Methylomagnum ishizawai: one gene and its partner. The protein of the gene in region 1 interacts with the protein of each later gene in a pairwise test. Links are inferred from orthologs where the notes say so. Each region holds a gene or a part of one and is shown on either strand. Other genes may lie near its edges. The genes, in order: K5658_RS19755 and bioB.

Region 1 (9,031 bases):
ACCCGGCATGAACGGGATCACCATCAACCTCAAGGATTCCACCGGCACCATCGTCGCCACCACCGTGACCGGCGTCGGCGGCCCCGGCAGCCAGGACGGCTACTACCAGTTCAACGGCCTGTGCGCCGACAACTACACGGTGGAAGTGGACACCGCCAGCCTCCCGACCGACTACACCCCGTCGCCGTCGGCCCAGGGCAACAACACCGACAAGGACAGCAACGGCAGCCCCGCCACGGTCAGCCTGGGAACCGACACCAGCACGGCCCAGGATATCGACTTCGGCTTCCTGTCGCCCTGCTCCGGCGTCATCGGCGACTATCTCTGGGAAGACGACAACCAGAACGGCCTCCAGGACTCGACCGAACCGGCCCTGGACGGCATCACCGTGCAGTTGAAGGACGGCCTGGGCAATATCGTCGCGACCGATATCACCGGCACCGGCGGTTCCACCGGCAAACCCGGCTACTACGAGTTCCGGGGCTTCTGCGCGGGCACCTACACCGTGGTGGTCGATCCCACCGGCCTGCCGCCCGGCTTCGTCCCCACGCTGAACAACGTGGGCGGCAACCGGGGCGTGGATAGCAACGGCAGCCCGGCCAGCGTCACCCTGGCCTCCGACAACGCCAGCGACCTCAGCATCGACTTCGGCTACAAACCGCCCTGCCTCGCCAAGATCGGCAACTACGTCTGGGCCGACAAGAACCAGAACGGCCTCCAGGATGCCAGCGAAACCGGCATCAACGGCGTCACCGTCAACCTGAAGGACAGCAGCGGCACCCTCATCTACACGGAGCAGACCTACACCAACACCAACCCCGGCTATTACCAGTTCAGCGGCCTTTGCACGGGCAGCTACAGCGTCGAGGTGGACGGCTCCACCCTGCCGCTGGGCTACATCCCGACCACCGCCCTGGTGGGTGGCGACCGCGGCACCGATAGCAACGGCATCCCGAGCGCCGTCACCCTGGCGACCAACAGCACCTACGACAGCACGGTGGACTTCGGCTACGTGCCGCCCGCCAACCTGGGCGATAGGGTCTGGAACGACGCCAACGGCAACGGCATCCAGGACGGCGGCGAAACCGGCATCGTCGGCCTCAAGGTGGAGCTGTACCAATGCACCAGCAACACCCTCAAGGGAACCACCTACACCGGCACCGACGGCCTCTATGGCTTCCCGAATATCGCGCCGGGCAGCTATTACATCCGTGTCTACACCGACGCCACCTACCCGGTCTTCACCACCGCCAACCTGGGCGGCAACGAAGCCCTGGACAGCGATGCCAACGCCAGCGGCGTCACCAACTGCGTCACCTTGACCTCGGGCCAGACCTACAACGACCTGGATGCCGGGTTGCAACCGGCCACCGCCAGCCTGGGCGACTTCGTGTGGAACGACGCCAACCAGAACGGCTTGCAGGAGAGCGGCGAGGCGGGCATCGGGGGCGTCTTGGTCAGCCTCTATAACTGCGGCTCGACCACCGCGCTGCGCACCACCAACACCGGCTCCGATGGCAAATACGCCTTCACCGGACTGGTGGCGGGCTGCTACGAAGTCGGCTTCCAAACCCCGGGCGGCTACACCCTCACCGTGGCGAACGTGGGCGCGGACGACGGCATCGACAGCGATCTGATCCAGACTACGGGCCGCACCACCTCCTACACCCTGGCGATAGGGCAGGCGTTGACGACCGTAGATGCCGGGTTCTACACCAAGGGCTCCAATGGCTGTGACGAGGACGACGACGATAAGGACGGTGACAAGTCCGGCGATAAATCGGGCGACAAGGACGATGACAAATCCGGCTGGGGCGATAAGTCCGGCGACAAGGACGACGACAAATCCGGCTGGGGCGATAAGTCCGGCGACAAGGACGACGACAAGTCCGGCTGGGGCGATAAGTCCGGCGACAAGGACGACGACAAGTCCGGCTGGGGCGATAAGTCCGGCGACAAGGACGACGACAAGTCCGGCTGGGGCGATAAGTCCGGTGACAAGGACGACGACAAATCCGGCTGGGGCGATAAATCCGGCGACAAGGACGGCGACAAGTCTGGCGGTGGCTCCAGCAGCGACTGCGAACACGACCACGATCCGTGTTCCAGTGGCAACACGGGTTCCGGCGATAAGTACGGCGACGACAAGTCCGGCGATAAATCCTGGGATAAGTCCGACGACAAGGACAGCGACAAATCCGGTTGGGGTGACAAATCCGGCTGGGGCGATAAGTCCGGCGACAAATCCAGTTGGGACGACAAGGATGGCGATAAATCTTGGGACAAGTCCGATGACAAATCCGGCGACAAATCGGATGACAAGGACGGGGACAAATCGGGCGCGGGCAGTTGCGGCGACAAGTCGGATGACAAATCCGGCGACAAGGACGGCGATAAATCCGGCTGGGACGACAAGGACGACGACAAATCCGGTTGGGGGGATAAGGACGATGACAAGTCCGGTTGGGGGGATAAGTCGGGCGACAAGTCGGATGATAAATCCGGCTGGGGGCACTAAGCCCTAGCCTGCGCCAGCGGGGCGGGCCCGGAGCCCGCCCCAATTTGGTGGCACCCAAGCCCTTTCCCCCGGCGGGGAAAGGGCTTTTTCATGGCCGCCACAAAGCGCGAGCTTTGCTATAGTGGCCCCCCGCTTACCGAACCCGGATGAAACCCATGTGGACGGACGATCCCGACGATTACGAACCCGAACTCCCCCCCAGCAAATCCCAACTCAAACGCGACAGCGCGGCGCTACACGACCTGGGCCAGGAACTGATCGAACTCGCCCCCGAGCAACTCGCCCGGCTGGACCTACCCCCCGGACTCCTGGACGCGGTGCGGCTGGGCCGGACCATCACCGCCCACGGCGGACTGCGCCGCCAGCGCAAATACATCGGGAAACTGCTGCGCGACCTCGACCCCGAACCCATCCGCCAGGCCCTGGCCGATTTGAAAGTGGTCAGCGCCGACGCCGTCCGCCTGCAACACACCTGCGAGCGTTGGCGTGAACGGATGCTGGCCGGGGGCGACGCCGCCGTGAACGAATTCCTGGCCGAATACCCGGAAGCCGACCGCCAGAAACTCAGGCAACTGGTCCGCGACGGCCAGCGCGAGCGCCAAGCGGGCCAAGCGCCACGGGCGGCGCGGGCGCTGTTCCGCCATGTCCGGGAAACCCTATCGGCGGACGTGGACGGGACGGGGGATTTCGAGGAGGCGCCGGAAGCCGATTGACGCGGCCCGGCCTACAAACCCTCGACCGGAGCGCCATCCCGGAACAACACCAATTGGCGGGGCCGCAGCGCCGTCCAGGCTTCGTTGTCGGTGAGCGGCAAGGTGGCGATCACCGCGACCCGGTCCTCGGGCGTGGTGAGTTGGCTGAAATCGACGGTCACGTCCTGGTCCACCAAATGGGCGCAGCTGAACGGGGCTTGGCGCACCAGATAATGCAACTGGGTCGAGCAATGGGCGTAGAGGACGTCGCCGTTCGACAGCAGGCAATTGAAAGTGCCATGGGCGGCGATATCCTGGCAGAGCCGCTTCAACACCCCGAACAAGGCGATCTCGTCGGGCGGGCCGTTGGGGAATTCGCGGCGGAAGGTGTCGAGGATGTGGCAGAAGGCCCGCTCGCTGTCGGTATCGCCCACCGGGCGGTAATCGCCGGACAGCGCGGGCGCGTAGTTTTCCAGGTTGCCGTTATGGGCGAACAGCCAATAGCGGCCCCATAGCTCGCGCTGGAACGGATGGCTGTTCTCCAGGGCGATGCGGCCCTGGGTGGCTTTGCGGATATGGGCGATGACATTGGTGGAATGGATGGGGTAGCGCCGCACCAATTCGGCGACCGGCGATTCGATGGTGGCCTTGGAATCGAGGAAAACCCGGCAGCCCCGGCCCTCGAAAAAGGCGATGCCCCAACCGTCGCGGTGATGGTCGGTCAGCCCGCCGCGCAGTTGGAAACCCTCGAAGGAAAAACAAATATCCGTGGGGACGTTGCAATTCATGCCTAGCAATTGGCACATGGCGGTGTCGGTCGGGAGGTTGTGGAAAACGCCCATCAGTATGCCACGAAGCGGCCCCGGCCCCGCCCGGATTCCACCCCGCGCCGTCCATCGTTCCCGCATGGCGGGCCGGGAATGGGGCTGGTACACTCCGGCCCACCGCAACCCAGGCCTCCAGAACGGGACCGCCATGCATATCGATTTATTCAAGAATACCGACAGCGTCGAAACCTTCCCGGCCGGGGCGGCGATCTTCTCGGAAGGCGAGGATTCCGACGGCCTCATGTACGTCCTGCTGGAAGGCGAGGTGGAAGTCTTCGTCGGCGGCAAGCCGGTCAACCTGATCGGGCCGGGCGAATTCCTGGGCGAGATCGGCCTGATCGACCGCGGCCCGCGCAGCGCCACGGCCGTCGCCACGGTGGAGTCCAAGCTGGCCCCGATCAACGAAAAGCGCTTCCAGTTCCTGGTGCGGCAAACTCCGAACTTCGCCCTGGCGGTGATGCGCTCCATGGCCGAACGCCTGCGCCTGCCCCGCGACTAAGCGCCTCGATCCGGGCGGACGGGCAACCCCCGCCCCTTCACCCAGGCATACAAGGCCGGAATCACCACCAAGGTCAGCACGGTGGAGGACAGCATCCCGCCCACCATCGGCGCGGCGATGCGGCGCATGACCTCCGAACCCGTCCCCGTCCCCCACATGATCGGCAGCAAGCCCGCCATGATGGCGACCACGGTCATCATCTTGGGCCGTACCCGCTCCACCGCGCCTTCGCGGATGGCGGCATAGAGGTCGGCGGCCCGCAGCGCCCGTCCTTCCCGCCCGCAGCGCTCCCGCGCCGCCGCCAGCGCCTGGTCCAGGTAAATCAGCATCACCACGCCGGTTTCCGCCGCCACCCCGGCCAGGGCGATGAACCCCACCGCCACCGCCACGCTCAGGTGGTAGCCCAGGCCATACAACAGCCACACCCCGCCGATCAGGGCGAAGGGCAAGGACAGCATCACGATCAGGGTTTCGGTCAGCCTGCGGAAGTTCAGGTACAGCAACAGGAAGATGATGGACACGGTCAGCGGCACCGCCAGCGCCAGCTTGGCCTTGGCCCGCTCCATATACTCGAACTGCCCGCTCCAGGTGGCGTAATAGCCGGGCGGGAACCGCACCCGTTCCAGCACCGCCCGCTGCGCCTCCGCCACATAGCCGCCGATATCGCGGTCGCGGATATCCACGAACACATAGGCCGACAACAGCGCGTTCTCGGTGCGGATGACCGGGACGCCACGGTCCAGGCCGATCCGCGCCAATTGCCCCAAGGGCACCATGGCCCCCGCGGGCGTCGGCACCAGCACTTCCGAGGCGATGCGCTGCGGCGAATCGCGGAGTTCCCTGGGATAGCGCACGATCACATCGAAGCGTTCCCGGCCCTCGACCGTGGTGGTCACGGTCTCGCCGCCCAGGGCCGTGGCGATCACCTCCAGGAAATCGCCGACCCCGAGGCCATGCCGCGCCAATTGCAGCCGGTCCGGCTCGATATTGAGGTAATAGCCGCCGGTGATGCGCTCGGCATAGGCGCTGCCGGTGCCGGGCACGGTCTTGACCACGGCCTCGATCTGGGTGGCGAGCCGGGCCATTTCCGCCAAATCCTTGCCGAACACCTTGATGCCGATGGGCGTGCGGATGCCGGTGGACAGCATATCGATGCGGTTCTTGATCGGCATGGTCCAGGCGCTGGTGACGCCCGGTAGCTGGGTCGCCCGGTCCATCTCGGCGACCAGTTGGTCCAGGGTCAGGCCGGGCCGCCAGTGTTCCTCCGGCTTGAGGTTGACCACGGTCTCGAACATTTCCAAGGGCGCGGGATCGGTGGCGGTGGCGGCGCGACCCGCCTTGCCGAACACCGATTCGACCTCGGGGAAGGCTTTCAGGATACGGTTCTGGGTCTGCATGATCGCCGCCGCCTGGGTCACCGACAGCCCCGGCAGGCTCATGGGCATGAATAGCAAAGTACCCTCGTTCAAGCTCGGCATGAATTCGCTGCCCAACTTGGACGCGGGATACACGCTCGCCGCCAGCGCCAGCGCCGCCACGGCCAGGGTGGATTTCTTCCAACGCAGCACGGTCTCGATGACCGGGCGGTACAGCCAGATCAGCAGCCGGTTGATGGGATTTTCATGTTCCGGGACGATGCGGCCCCGGATGAACAAAACCATCAGCACCGGCACCAGGGTCACCGACAGCAAGGCGGCCCCCGCCATGGCGAAGGTCTTGGTGAAGGCCAAGGGCTTGAACAAGCGGCCCTCTTGCTCCTCCAGCACGAACACCGGCAGGAACGACACGGTAATCACACAGAGGCTGAGGAACAGCGCCGGGCCGACCTCCCGGGCCGCCGCGATCATGAGTTCCAGGCGGTCGGCACCGGGTTCGGCGCGTTCGAGGTGCTTATGGGCGTTCTCGATCATCACGATGGCGGCGTCGACCATGGCCCCGATGGCGATGGCGATGCCGCCCAGGCTCATCAGGTTGGAACTGATGTCCAACCAGCGCATCACGATGAAGGCGATCAGCACCCCCACCGGCAGCATGACGATGGCGACCAGGGCGCTGCGGATGTGGTAAAGGAACACCACGCAGACCAAGGCCACCACCAGGCTTTCCTCGAGCAGCTTGTCGCGGAGGTTGGCGATGGCCTTGAGGATCAACACCGAGCGGTCGTACACCGGTTGGATCGACACCCCGGCGGGCAGGCCGGGCGCGAGTTGGGCCAGCTTGGCCTTGACGTGGTCGATCACGTCAAGGGCGTTCTGGCCGTAGCGGGCGATGGCGATGCCGGACACCACCTCGCCCTCGCCGTTCAATTCGGCGATGCCGCGGCGTTCGTCCGGGCCGAGTTCGACCCGCGCCACGTCGCGGATCAGGACCGGCGTGCCGCCCTCGGCCTTCACCACCAAATCCTCGATATCGCGGATACCGCGCAGATAGCCCTGGCCGCGCACCATGTACTCGGTCTCGGCCATTTCCACCACCCGTCCACCCACGTCGCGGTTGCTGGCGGCGATCACCCGGCCCACCTCGCCCAAGGCGATGCCATAGGCTTGCAGCTTGCGCGGATCGACCACCACTTGGTATTGCCGCACGAAGCCGCCGACGCTGGCGACCTCGGCCACGCCCTGGGCCTTGGTGAGTTGGTAGCGCAAGAACCAGTCTTGCAGGGCGCGGAGTTCCGCCAACGAGTGTTGCACGCCCAGCACGGCATATTGGTAGACCCAGCCCACCCCGGTGGCGTCCGGCCCCAGGATGGGCACGGCGCTTTTGGGCAAACGCCCCGCGAGCATGGCGAGATGCTCCAACACCCGCGAACGCGCCCAGTACAAATCGGTCCCGTCCTCGAAAATCACGTAGACGAAGGACGCGCCGAAGAACGAGAAACCGCGCACCACCTTGGAATGCGGCACGCTGAGCATGGCCGTGGCCAGGGGATAGGTCACTTGGTCCTCGACCACCTGCGGGGCTTGCCCGGAATACTCGGTGTAGACGATCACCTGGGCGTCGGACAGGTCCGGCAGGGCGTCCAGCGGGGTTTTCAGCACGGCGTACACGCCATAGGCCACGACCAAGGCCGTCGCCAGCAGGATGAGGAAGGCGTTGCGGGCCGAGCCGTCGATGATGCGCCCGAGCATGGGGGTTCCTTACGGGGATGGATGGAACCCGTGTTATGGCGGATGGGCGGGGGGTTGGCAAGGGCGGGATTCGATGCCCGGCAGGCGGTCCCGCTGGAAGATTGGGTGGGGCGGAAGTGCTTGTGCGTTCCGCCCACGCCAGATTATTTGACCGTATAGGACTGGGACGTTTGATTGTTGCCCTCGTTGGCTTCGTTGGTTTGACACCAGCTATCGACAAAGGCACGCAGGCTTTTGATGCCCGCGGTTCCCGCAACCAGGTTAAGCGTCACGGTTTTGGAAGCACCTGCCGCCAGGGTTCCTAAGCTGGCGTAAGCGTCGCCTTCCGCGCCACAGGTTTGGGCGGTGGTTTGATTGGCCCACACATCCATATATCCGGCATTCCCGTTGGCTGTGCCTTGGTTTTTGACCGTGATCGTCGCCGTGAAGCTGCCCTGAGCGGTCGGCAGGCTGGGTGACAAGATGACTTTAGTGACCACGAAATCCGGTTGCGGCGCGGAACCGACCCGATACGAGAGCGTGGCTTGGTTGTTGGCTTCGTTGAGTTCGGCGCTGGCGCAGTTGCCATCGGCGAACACGCGCAGGGTCTTGGCCCCTGCCACACCAGCGGCTAACCCATTGACGTTGAGCGTCTTGCTGGCACCGGGTGCCAGCGTGCCGACGTCCACCGATTTGTCGGGCGTGGCGTTGCAGCTTTGCGCGGTGGGTTGGTGGGTCCAGACCGCGAGTTTCCCACCGTTGGCGCTGCCCTTACCTTGGTTGGTGATGGTGACGCGCAGATTGAAGCTGCTGTCGGGCGTGGGGGAGGCGGGATAAAGCAACAGGCCGCTGGCGACGAAATCCGGCAAAGTGGCGGTGGGCGTGGCGCTGACTTCGTTCGAGAGCGGGCTGGTTTCGGCGGAATTCACCGCCGCCATCTTGAAGAAATACTTGGTGCCGTTGACAAGGCCGGTGAGGGTGGCGCTGGTGCCGGTGAGGCCGGTTTTGACCGGGGTCGAGGATTCGCCACCGGCCGTGGTGCCCCGGTAAATGTTGTAGCTGGCCGCGCCCGCGACCGCGGCCCAATTCAAGGTGGCTTGTCCGTCGCCCGGCGTGGCGCTGGCGACGACCGGGGCGGGCAGGTGGATGAGGTTCAGGGTGGTGGTCAGGGTTTCGCCCCAGCGGCCCCATTCGTCGCGGCAGCGGCTGCCCACGGTGTGGCTGCCCAGCGCCAAGCCGGTGACGGGGAGAGTGGCGGTTTTCAAAGCCTCCTGGGTCGCGTTGAACACGCCATCCTGGGCGGGGAACGGCTGGCCTTTGCCCGGACCCGGATCGGTGTCGATGAAGTATTCGCAAGCGGCCAAGCCCCGGCCCGAGGTGAAATGGGT
Region 2 (8,986 bases), 3.8 Mb from region 1 along the record:
GGGCGCGATATGGAAGCCGGGCAGGGTATCGCGCATCGAAGCGGGATCGATGCCGCCCGCGAGGACGTGGAAGCGGCCCAAGGCCCGGCCCACGGCCTCGGCCTGGGCGGGGTGGTCCAACCGGGCCAGGGTGCGGGAATCCTCGATGTAATCCAGCGCCCGCCAGTATTCCCCGGTCCCGTCGCGGTGGAAATCCGCGCCGTCCAGTGTGGCGAGGATGCCGGGCAGGCGCAGGGCGGGGGCGGGAACGCGGGTCGCGGGACTACGGAGATGGTCGGTCAGGATGCGGAGGTTGGCCATGATCGCCACGGGGTCGGGGAACACCCTGGCGTTGATGCGTTGCAGGACGAAGCGGCGGGTGGCGGTCGTGACCAGGAAGGTGGCGTTGATGAGTCCCCGGCCCAGGGGTTCCACCGTGGCGATGGGTTCGGACGCGAACCGCGCGGCGGCTTGGAAGGGCGGGGAACCCAGGTCGGGTGGGGTGGCCGCGGGGCCGCAGGGGGAGGGGGTCATGGTTCGGGTTTGCCGGAGACGAGTCCGAGTTTTTCGCGGGTCTTGTGCTTTTGCCGTTCGCTCTTGCGTAGCAGCAGGTAGAGCGCCCCGGCCCCGCCGTGATAGCGCTGGGCGCTGTGGAAGGCCATGACTTCCGGGAACATCGGCAGCCAGCGGGCCAGGAAGCTCTTGAGGACCGGGCGTTGTTCCTTGTTGTTGCGGCCCTTGCCATGGCTGATGAGGGCCAGCCGCACATCGTGGCGCAGGCAATCCTGGATGAAGCGGTGGACTTCGTGGCGGGCCTGCTCCACGTTCAGGCCGTGCAGGTCGAGCATGGCCTCGATATCGTAGCCGCCGCGTTGCAAGCGCCGGAACACGCCGTTCTGGATGCCGCCGCGCTTGAAGCTGAGGATGGCCTCCGGATGCAGCGGCTCGACGAACACGGTGGGCAATTGGTTCTCGTCGAACAGCCCCGCTTCGCGCTGGGCCGCTTCGCGCCGGTAGTCCTGGCCGGGCGTGGGCGCGGCGCGGGGTTTGGACGGGGGGGCGGGGCGGGGGGTGGACAAAGGCTCGACATCGGCCATTTCCTGGCGGAACAGTTCAAAGTCCTCGGGGGGCATGGGCGGTTTGGGCATGGGCGCCGATGGGTTCGCGGGAAGATGTGGCCGAGAGGATAACAAAATTCGGCGGCACCGGGAGTGTGGTCCGCGCCGCCGGGCCGGTCGGGCGGGGCCGGTCCAAACGCTGCTGACCCGGCAGCAGGATATCAGCAAGCGCTGCCCCATCCCTATCGGGAGTGGGCCGGCGGCGGTGGAATTATTGATCGCAATCAATGGCTTGGCATTTGGCATGAATCCTGTTTTCACCAAGGCGGACTGCCGGGTCTTCCCCCGCCGGGATGGGCTTTCCGCAAGCCCTGGCCGGGCGCATGCGCCGACCCGGCCCGCGAACACACCACAACGAGGATTCCATGCACACTTCCTTCCCCCCACGCCTATCCGCGCTGGCCCTGGGCGTCGCGGCTTTGCTGTCCGGTGCCGAGGTCCGGGCCGACGCCGTGACCGACTGGAATGAATATGCCGTCCAGGCCACCAAGGGCTTCGACGGCACGACCGGCACCGGCGTCGCCCTCAATTCCAATCTTTCCACCCGCATCGAGGCGATCCAGGGTCGGGCGGTGTTCGACGCGGTGAATGCCATCGATCATTTCAGCCCCAAGTCCTATTACCACCCAGCCGGCCATACGGGTTCGGCGGCGGCGGCGGCGGCCCAGGCGGCCCATGACGTGCTGTTGGGCCAATTGCCCAATCCCACCGTGGCCGGTGTCGATGCCCGTTGGGCGCAGACCCGGTCTTGGCTGGATGCCAAGCTGGCCCAGTATTTGGCGCAATTGGGCGTGGCCGCGGGCGATCCCGGTATCCAGGCGGGCAAGGATGCCGCCGCCGCCGCCATCGCCGCCCGCAAGTACGACAATGCCGCCGCCGCCGCCACCTATGGCGCGGACTTGGTCCCGACCGCGAATCCCGGCCCAGGGCTATGGCGGCAGAGCAACGCCGGCGCGGTCTATAACGATCCCGAGACCGGCGCGCCCACCGGCTTCGACGCCAGCGGGACGGCGATCCAGGGGCGGCCCGGTATCGATCTCAATTGGCGCGACGTGACCCCCTTCAGCCTGACCACGGCGCAGAAGATCAAACTGGTCGCCGCCGTGCCCTTGTCGCCCGAAGTGGGCAGCCCCGAGTATGTCCAGGAATTGGATTATGTGAAGAACCACGGGCAGGATTCGGCGCATCCGGGCCTGCGTACCGGCGACCAGGCCGCCCAGGCGCTCTATTACAAGCAGGATGCCGAAATCTTCGTATTCGAGGCGGCGCGGATCGCCGCCACCGCGCGGCGCTATACCCTGGACCAGAACGCCAAGCTGTTCGCCTTGTTGGGCAACGCCGTGGCCGATGCCCGCTTCGCCGCCTTCGATTCCAAATACCAGCAGAAATTCTGGCGCCCGATCACCGCCCTGAACGCCGACGCCAGCGGTGCGGTGAACGATTACGGTGCTTGGCACCCGCTCGCGGCGACGCCCGCCCATCCTTCCAACACCGCCGGGCACAGCGCCACCGGGGCGGCGGGTTTCGAGGTGCTGCGGGCTTTCTTCGGGGACAAGGTGTTGCCGGGCAAGGCGGGTGCCGCCACCTTGACCACCCTGCCCTGGCTGGTCGGCACCAATAACGGCACCGGCAACACCCAATCCCGGACGGTGGCGACCTTCAGCCAGGCCCAATTGGAAAACGGCGCGAGCAGGTTGTACCTGGGCGTGCATTTCGGTTTCGACAACCTGCAAGGCCAGTTGCTGGGCTTGGCGGTGGCGGATGCCATCCTGCTGTCCGGCGATCCGGCGGCGGCCGGTTTGAGGGCGCGGGGCGGTTTCCCCGCTTCCCGTAGGAATTTGCAAGATACCTTGTTGGCCGCGCCGGAGGTCTATGGCTATTTCGGGGCCGCGACCCAGGTTCCTCCCACGCCCTAGCGTGGGGTCGGTATCGGGTCGGGTCGATCCACGCGGTTGTCTACGCTGTGGCGCTTGGCGGTGGTTCCTGGGAGCGCGGGACCACCGCCTTTTTTATGCCCGCGGCGGGCGGGCCGGGGTACCGCGCCGGGCGGTTTTCCCAAGGCTCCACAGCAAGGCCGGGCCGAACAGCCAGAATGTCGCCGGTTCCGGTACCGCGACCGGATCGGGCAGGCTGCCCGCGAACAGGAAATTATGGAACTCGATGTTGCCGTTGAAGGATTCGGCCAGCAGTTGCCCGTACATTTGCCCGTAACCGCCGGACACGCTGGCCCAGGGAGCCAGGATGGAGCCGTTCGGGTTCTTGCTGCCGGCCAGGTTCAGCGAGCGGGAATCGAAGAAGTTGTAGATGACGTGGGTCGGGTCGATGCCGTGCAGGGTGACTTGGCCGTTCTGGAAAGTCTGCCCGGTGCCGCCGACGTTGATGAGGACGGTGGAACCGGCGGGGGCGTAGATATCGACGGAGTTGGTATTGGTGATGGCGCCGCCGTCGAGGTCGAACACGTTCAACACGGTGTTGCTGCCGGTGAGGGTGAGCGAGCCGTAATTGTTGGCCGCGCTGCCGTTGGCCGTGAGCGAATCCCAATAGGTGGACAGGGTTTGGTATTGGGTGCGGGCGGCGGCGAAATCGACCAGGGTTTGCGAGAACACGCCGCCGGTGGCGGTGAAACTGCTGAGCGAGGCATGGGCGGCGTAGATCGCGCCGTTCTGGCCGTTGCCGACGCCGCCGTTGCTGGCGGTCAGGTTCCCGGCCACCAAGCGGGCCGGGTTGGGGGAGGCGCTGGGATTGCCGTTGATGTGTGAGGCCACCGAATAATTGCTGACGTTGACGGCACCGCCCGCCGCCAGATTGCCCTCGGTATCGGAGTTGGCGCTGGTGAAATCGCCGAACAAGAAGGCGTTGTAGCCGGAGGCGGGACCGGCGAGGGCGGCGGCCTGGGCGGCCGGGAAGCCCGCGCCCAGCCAGAGGAGGGGCAGGACGATGGCGGGTGTGATACGCATAGGGGACTCCTGGGTTTTTCCTGGGGAACGATGCTTGTTATATCTATATGAATCCGATGGCGTTTTAGGTCCATCGCAGAGGGGATGGTAGACAATTTCCCGTCCGATAGCCAAGGCGATCGCGACAGGCGGTGTTGGAGGCCTAGTCCTCCGGTCCGTGGACGGTAGCCACGGGGCATGGCGTGGATTGCGCCTGGCTAACCCGCCCTGGCACAGGTCCAAACCTCCACCTTTTCCACCCCCGCCCGCCGTAAGGTCCGCGCCAATTCGGTCGCGGTGGTGCCGGTGGTCAGCACATCGTCGATCACCGCCACATGCCGGTAGGCGAGGTCCGGTGCGGCCCGGAACGCCTCGCGGAGGTTCAGCCGCCGTTGCTTGGCCGAACCGAGCGAGGACTGCGCGGCGGTGTCGCGCACCCGGCGGCAGGCGTCCGGCGCGAGCGGAATTTCCAAGCGGGCCGAGACGAAGCGGGCGATTTCCAGCGCCTGGTTGAAACCGCGCTTCCGCAAGCGCCGGGGATGCAAGGGCACGGGAATCAAGGCTTCGGGCGGATCGGCCCGGCCCGCGAGGCTGTCCGCCAGCAAAGTCCCGAGCAAGCGGGCGCAGGCTTGCCGCCGGGCGAATTTCAGCCCCTTGACCAGGAAGCCGACCTCGTTATGGCTGTCGTAAAGCAAGGGCGCATGGGCGGCGCTGTAGACTGGCGGGCGGATTTGGCAGCGCCCGCACAGGCGCGGCGCGTCCGCGGCCACAAGCGAGGCGCAACGCGGGCAGGCCACGGCGATGCGCGGCAGGTCGGCGGCGCAGGCCGGGCACAGGTCCAAGCCCGCCCCGCCCGGATCGCCGCATAACAGGCAAGTGGGTGGATACAGCCATTCTTGTATAATACGCGGCCACCTGTCCGCGCCGACCCCCTGGCCGAGTTGACGGACCCGCGCCCAAGCCGCCCGAACGATCATTCCCGGAGTCCCCCATGCGAGAAAATTCCACCTCAAACTTCAAAGGCTGGCATGACCACCCGGTCGCCGAAATCCGCCACGATTGGCGCGTGGAAGAAGTCGAGGCCCTGTTCGCCCTGCCGTTCAACGATCTGGTCTACCGGGCGCAGACGGTACACCGCCAGTATTTCGATCCCAACCAGGTGCAAATCAGCAGCCTGCTCAGCATCAAGACCGGCGCGTGCGCAGAGGATTGCGCCTATTGCCCGCAAAGCGCCCGCTACGACACCGGCCTGCCCCGCGAGGAGTTGATGCCGGTGGAACAGGTATTGGCCGCCGCCCGGACGGCCAAGGCGCAAGGGGCCAGCCGCTTTTGCATGGGGGCCGCATGGCGCAGTCCCAAGGACCGCGACATCGAGCGGGTCTGCGCCATGATCGATGGTGTCAAGGCCTTGGGGCTGGAAACCTGCGTCACCCTGGGGATGCTGAGCGATGGCCAGACCCGGCGGCTCAAGGACGCCGGTTTGGACTTCTACAACCATAACCTCGACACTTCCGAGGAATATTACTCGGAGATCATCAGCACCCGCACCTACCAGGACCGGCTGGACACTTTGGAACGGGTGCGGCAGGCGGGCATAAGTGTGTGTTGCGGCGGCATCGTCGGCATGGGCGAGGGCGACCGCGACCGCGCCGGGCTGTTGGTCCAACTCGCCAACCTGCCCAAGCATCCCGAGAGCGTGCCGATCAATATGCTGGTCCAGGTCGAGGGCACGCCGCTGGCCGGGATCGAAAAGCTCGATCCCTTCGTGTTCGTCCGCACCATCGCCGCCGCCCGCATCATGATGCCCGAAGCGCGGGTGCGCCTGTCGGCGGGCCGCACCGATATGAGCGACGAGATGCAAGCCCTGTGCTTCCTGGCCGGGGCCAATTCCATTTTCTACGGCGAGCGCCTGTTGACCACGGAGAATCCGGTGGCCGAGGGCGACCGGCGCTTGTTCCGGCGCTTGGGGTTGCAGATGTCGGGACTCGGCGTCCAGTAATGGCCGATTTCCGCGAAGAGTTGCGCGCCCGGCTGGCCGCCATCGAGCGGGACGGGCGGTATCGCCGCCGTCGGATGTTGGAAGGTCCGCAGGGCGTGGACGTGGTGGTCGGCGGTCGGCCGCGGGTGAATTTTTCCGGCAACGATTACCTGGGGCTGGCGAACCATCCCGAGGTGGTCGCGGCGTTGCGGCGCGGCGCGGAGGACTACGGCGCGGGGGCCGGTGCGGCGCATCTGGTGTCCGGCCATGGCCGGGCGCACCACGCGCTGGAGGAGGAATTGGCCGGGTTCACCGGGCGTGAACGGGTTTTGCTGTTTTCCACCGGCTATATGGCGAACCTCGGGGCCATCACCGCCCTGGCCGGGCGCGGTGACACCGTGTTCGAGGACCGGCTGAACCATGCCTCGCTGTTGGATGGGGCCTTGCTCTCGGGGGCGCGGCTCAAGCGCTATCCCCATGCCGACGCGGCGGCGTTGCGGACGGCCCTGGGCGCTGGCGATGCATCCACCCGGTTGATCGTCAGCGACGGGCTGTTCAGCATGGATGGCGATGTGGCTCCGGTCGCGGAACTGGCCACCGTGGCCCGCGATTTGGACGCGGTCCTGATGATCGACGATGCCCATGGCCTGGGCGTGTTGGGCGGGCGGGGCGGTGGCGTGTTGGAACTGGCGGGCCTGGGACAGGACGCGGTGCCGGTTTTGGTCGGCACCTTGGGCAAGGCGTTCGGGACGTTCGGGGCGTTCGTCGCGGGCTGTGCGGAGTTGATCGAATACCTGATCCAGCGCGCCCGTACTTATCTCTATACCACGGCCCTGCCGCCCGCCGTGGCGGAGGCGGGCCGCGCCGCCTTGCGCTTGGCCCGCGCGGAGTCCTGGCGGCGCGAGCATCTACGCCGTTTGATCCAGCGCTTCCGCGCCGGGGCCGGACAATTGGGGCTCGTCTTGATGCCCAGCGCCAGCCCGATCCAACCCGTGGTCTTGGGCGATAACGCCAGCGTGGTCCGGGCCGGGACCGCGTTGTTCGAGGCCGGTTTCCTGGTCGGCGCCATCCGCCCGCCCACGGTGCCGGTCGGCACGGCGCGGCTCAGGATCACCCTGAGCGCGGCCCATCGCGAGGAACATGTGGATGGCTTGCTGGCGGCGCTGGCCGATCTAGCCGCCCAGCCGGGATTCCGGGCCGGAGCCGCGCCATGAGCCGACGGACACCGGGCCTGTATACCGAAACCTTCGGCACGGGGCCGGACCTGGTGATGATCCATGGTTGGGCCATGCATGGTGGCGTGTGGCGGGACTTCGCCGGACGGCTGGCGGAGCGGGTCCGCGTCACCTTGATCGATTTGCCCGGCCATGGCCGTAGCGGCGATCTGGCCGATTTTTCGCTGGACACTGTCGCCGATGCCTTGGTCGCCGCCGCGCCGGCGCGGGCCTATTGGCTGGGCTGGTCCTTGGGGGCCGTGCTGGCCGTGGCCTCCGCCGAACGCCATCCCGGGCGGGTGCGCGGCTTGGTGCTGATGGCCGGAAGTCCCAGGTTCATCGCCGCGCCGGATTGGCCCGGCGTCGCGCCCAGTGCCTTGGAACGGGTCGCCCAGGAGTTGGAAGCCAATTATGGGGCGACCCTCAAGCGCTTCATCGGCCTGCAAACCTTCGGCCTGGACAATGCCCGCCAGTTGGTCAAGCAGATCGGCGCGGCCTTGGACGAATGCGAACCGCCAGCCATCGAAGCTTTGCGCGGGGGCTTGAATCTCCTGCGGGAGGCCGACTTGCGGGCGGCGCTGGCCCATGCGGCGGGTCCGGCCCTGGCGGTGTTGGGGGCGCACGACCGCTTGGTGCCCAAAGAAGCCGGGGCCGCGCTCCGGGCGCTGGTGCCGGGCATGGAGGTGTGCCTCCTGCCCGCTGCCGCCCATCTGCCGTTCGCCACCCATCCCGACGCGGCCGCCGCCGCTATCCTGGATTTCATCGCCCGCCATGAACGCCCATCCCGATAAGCGCTGGGTGGGCCGTTCGTTCGGCGCGGCGGCGGCGGGCTACGATGGCGTGGCCGGGTTGCAGCGCGGAATCGCCGAGCGCTTGCTATCCCGGCTGGCGGCGGACGGGGCGCCGCCCGCCGTGGTGGTGGACGTGGGCGCGGGCACGGGTTATGGTGCCGCCCGCTTGCGGGAGGCCTATCCAGGGTCCCGGCTCGTCCTGCTGGATATCGCTGAAGGGATGCTGCGGACGGCGCGGGAGCGGATCGGACCCGGAGCTTGTTATCTGCGCGGGGATGCCGAGGCTTTGCCCTTGGCCGAGGCTTCGGTCGATCTGGTGTTTTCCAATCTGGCGATCCAATGGTGCGCCGATTTGGCCGGCGTGTTCCGTGAGTTCCGGCGCGTGTTGAAGCCGGGGGGCCGCGTGTTGTTCAGCACCTTCGGCGCGGACACCTTGGCGGAACTGCGCCGCGCCTGGGCCGTGGCCGATCCGGGGCATACCCATGTCAACGAATTCACCGACGCGGCGGAGGTGGGGGAGGCCTTGGCCGGGGCCGGATTCGTCCGGGCCGGGGTCGAGCGCGAAACCCGTCGGCTCCACTACGCCGATGTCCACGCCCTCATGCGCGAACTCAAAGGACTGGGGGCGCACAACATCACCGCCGACCGGCCCCGCCACCTCACCGGCAAGCGCACCCTGCGGCGGATGCTCGACGCCTATGCCGCGCAGGGGGGGGAGGGCGGTATCCAGGCGGGTTTCGAGGCGGTGTATGGCCGCGCCTCGAAACCCTGATGCCGCCCCGGCGGACCCTCACCGCGGCTTGGTGCCGAAGTCCCATAGCCGCTGGCTGCCGACCCGGACGGAAAGCGGGGCATCGCCGGGCTGGCGGTCGTAGTCGCTGGCGGAGAAGGTCGCCACGACCGAATGGCCATCGACGCTCCGCCGCACATAAAGGGACCGCGCCTGGCCCAGCGTGGCTTGCGGCAGGCT

Evidence for each region.
Region 2: the proteins of K5658_RS19755 (region 1) and bioB interact in binary tests that used the Escherichia coli proteins (3 or more experiments, as listed by UniProt). The link is inferred for Methylomagnum ishizawai from one-to-one orthologs.

What each region holds. Positions count from the first base shown.
Region 1 is NZ_AP019783.1:4,365,164-4,374,194, reverse strand. The notes cover bases 2,148-5,142. They hold K5658_RS19755 (class II glutamine amidotransferase), read right to left. Parts: upstream 4,053-5,142; coding sequence 3,243-4,052; downstream 2,148-3,242. Other genes in these bases: K5658_RS19745 (efflux RND transporter permease subunit), read right to left, coding at 4,533-5,142; K5658_RS19750 (cyclic nucleotide-binding domain-containing protein), read left to right, coding at 4,186-4,536; yjgA (ribosome biogenesis factor YjgA), read left to right, coding at 2,674-3,231; K5658_RS19765 (SdrD B-like domain-containing protein), read left to right, coding at 2,148-2,518. Outside these bases: more of K5658_RS19765, read left to right, coding at 1-2,147; more of K5658_RS19745, read right to left, coding at 5,143-7,664; K5658_RS19740 (CARDB domain-containing protein), read right to left, coding at 7,808-9,031.
Region 2 is NZ_AP019783.1:541,997-550,982, forward strand. What follows is about bases 4,079-7,028. They hold bioB (biotin synthase BioB), read left to right. Parts: upstream 4,079-5,024; coding sequence 5,025-6,032; downstream 6,033-7,028. Other genes in these bases: K5658_RS02355 (ComF family protein), read right to left, coding at 4,252-5,010; bioF (8-amino-7-oxononanoate synthase), read left to right, coding at 6,032-7,028. Also shown: K5658_RS02335 (phosphotransferase enzyme family protein), read right to left, coding at 1-513; DNA endonuclease SmrA, read right to left, coding at 510-1,127; K5658_RS02345 (vanadium-dependent haloperoxidase), read left to right, coding at 1,463-3,013; K5658_RS02350 (choice-of-anchor A family protein), read right to left, coding at 3,107-4,054; more of bioF, read left to right, coding at 7,029-7,225; pimeloyl-ACP methyl ester esterase BioH, read left to right, coding at 7,222-8,016; malonyl-ACP O-methyltransferase BioC, read left to right, coding at 7,997-8,788; K5658_RS02380 (alpha/beta hydrolase), read right to left, coding at 8,807-8,986. UniProt on the Escherichia coli protein: Catalyzes the conversion of dethiobiotin (DTB) to biotin by the insertion of a sulfur atom into dethiobiotin via a radical-based mechanism.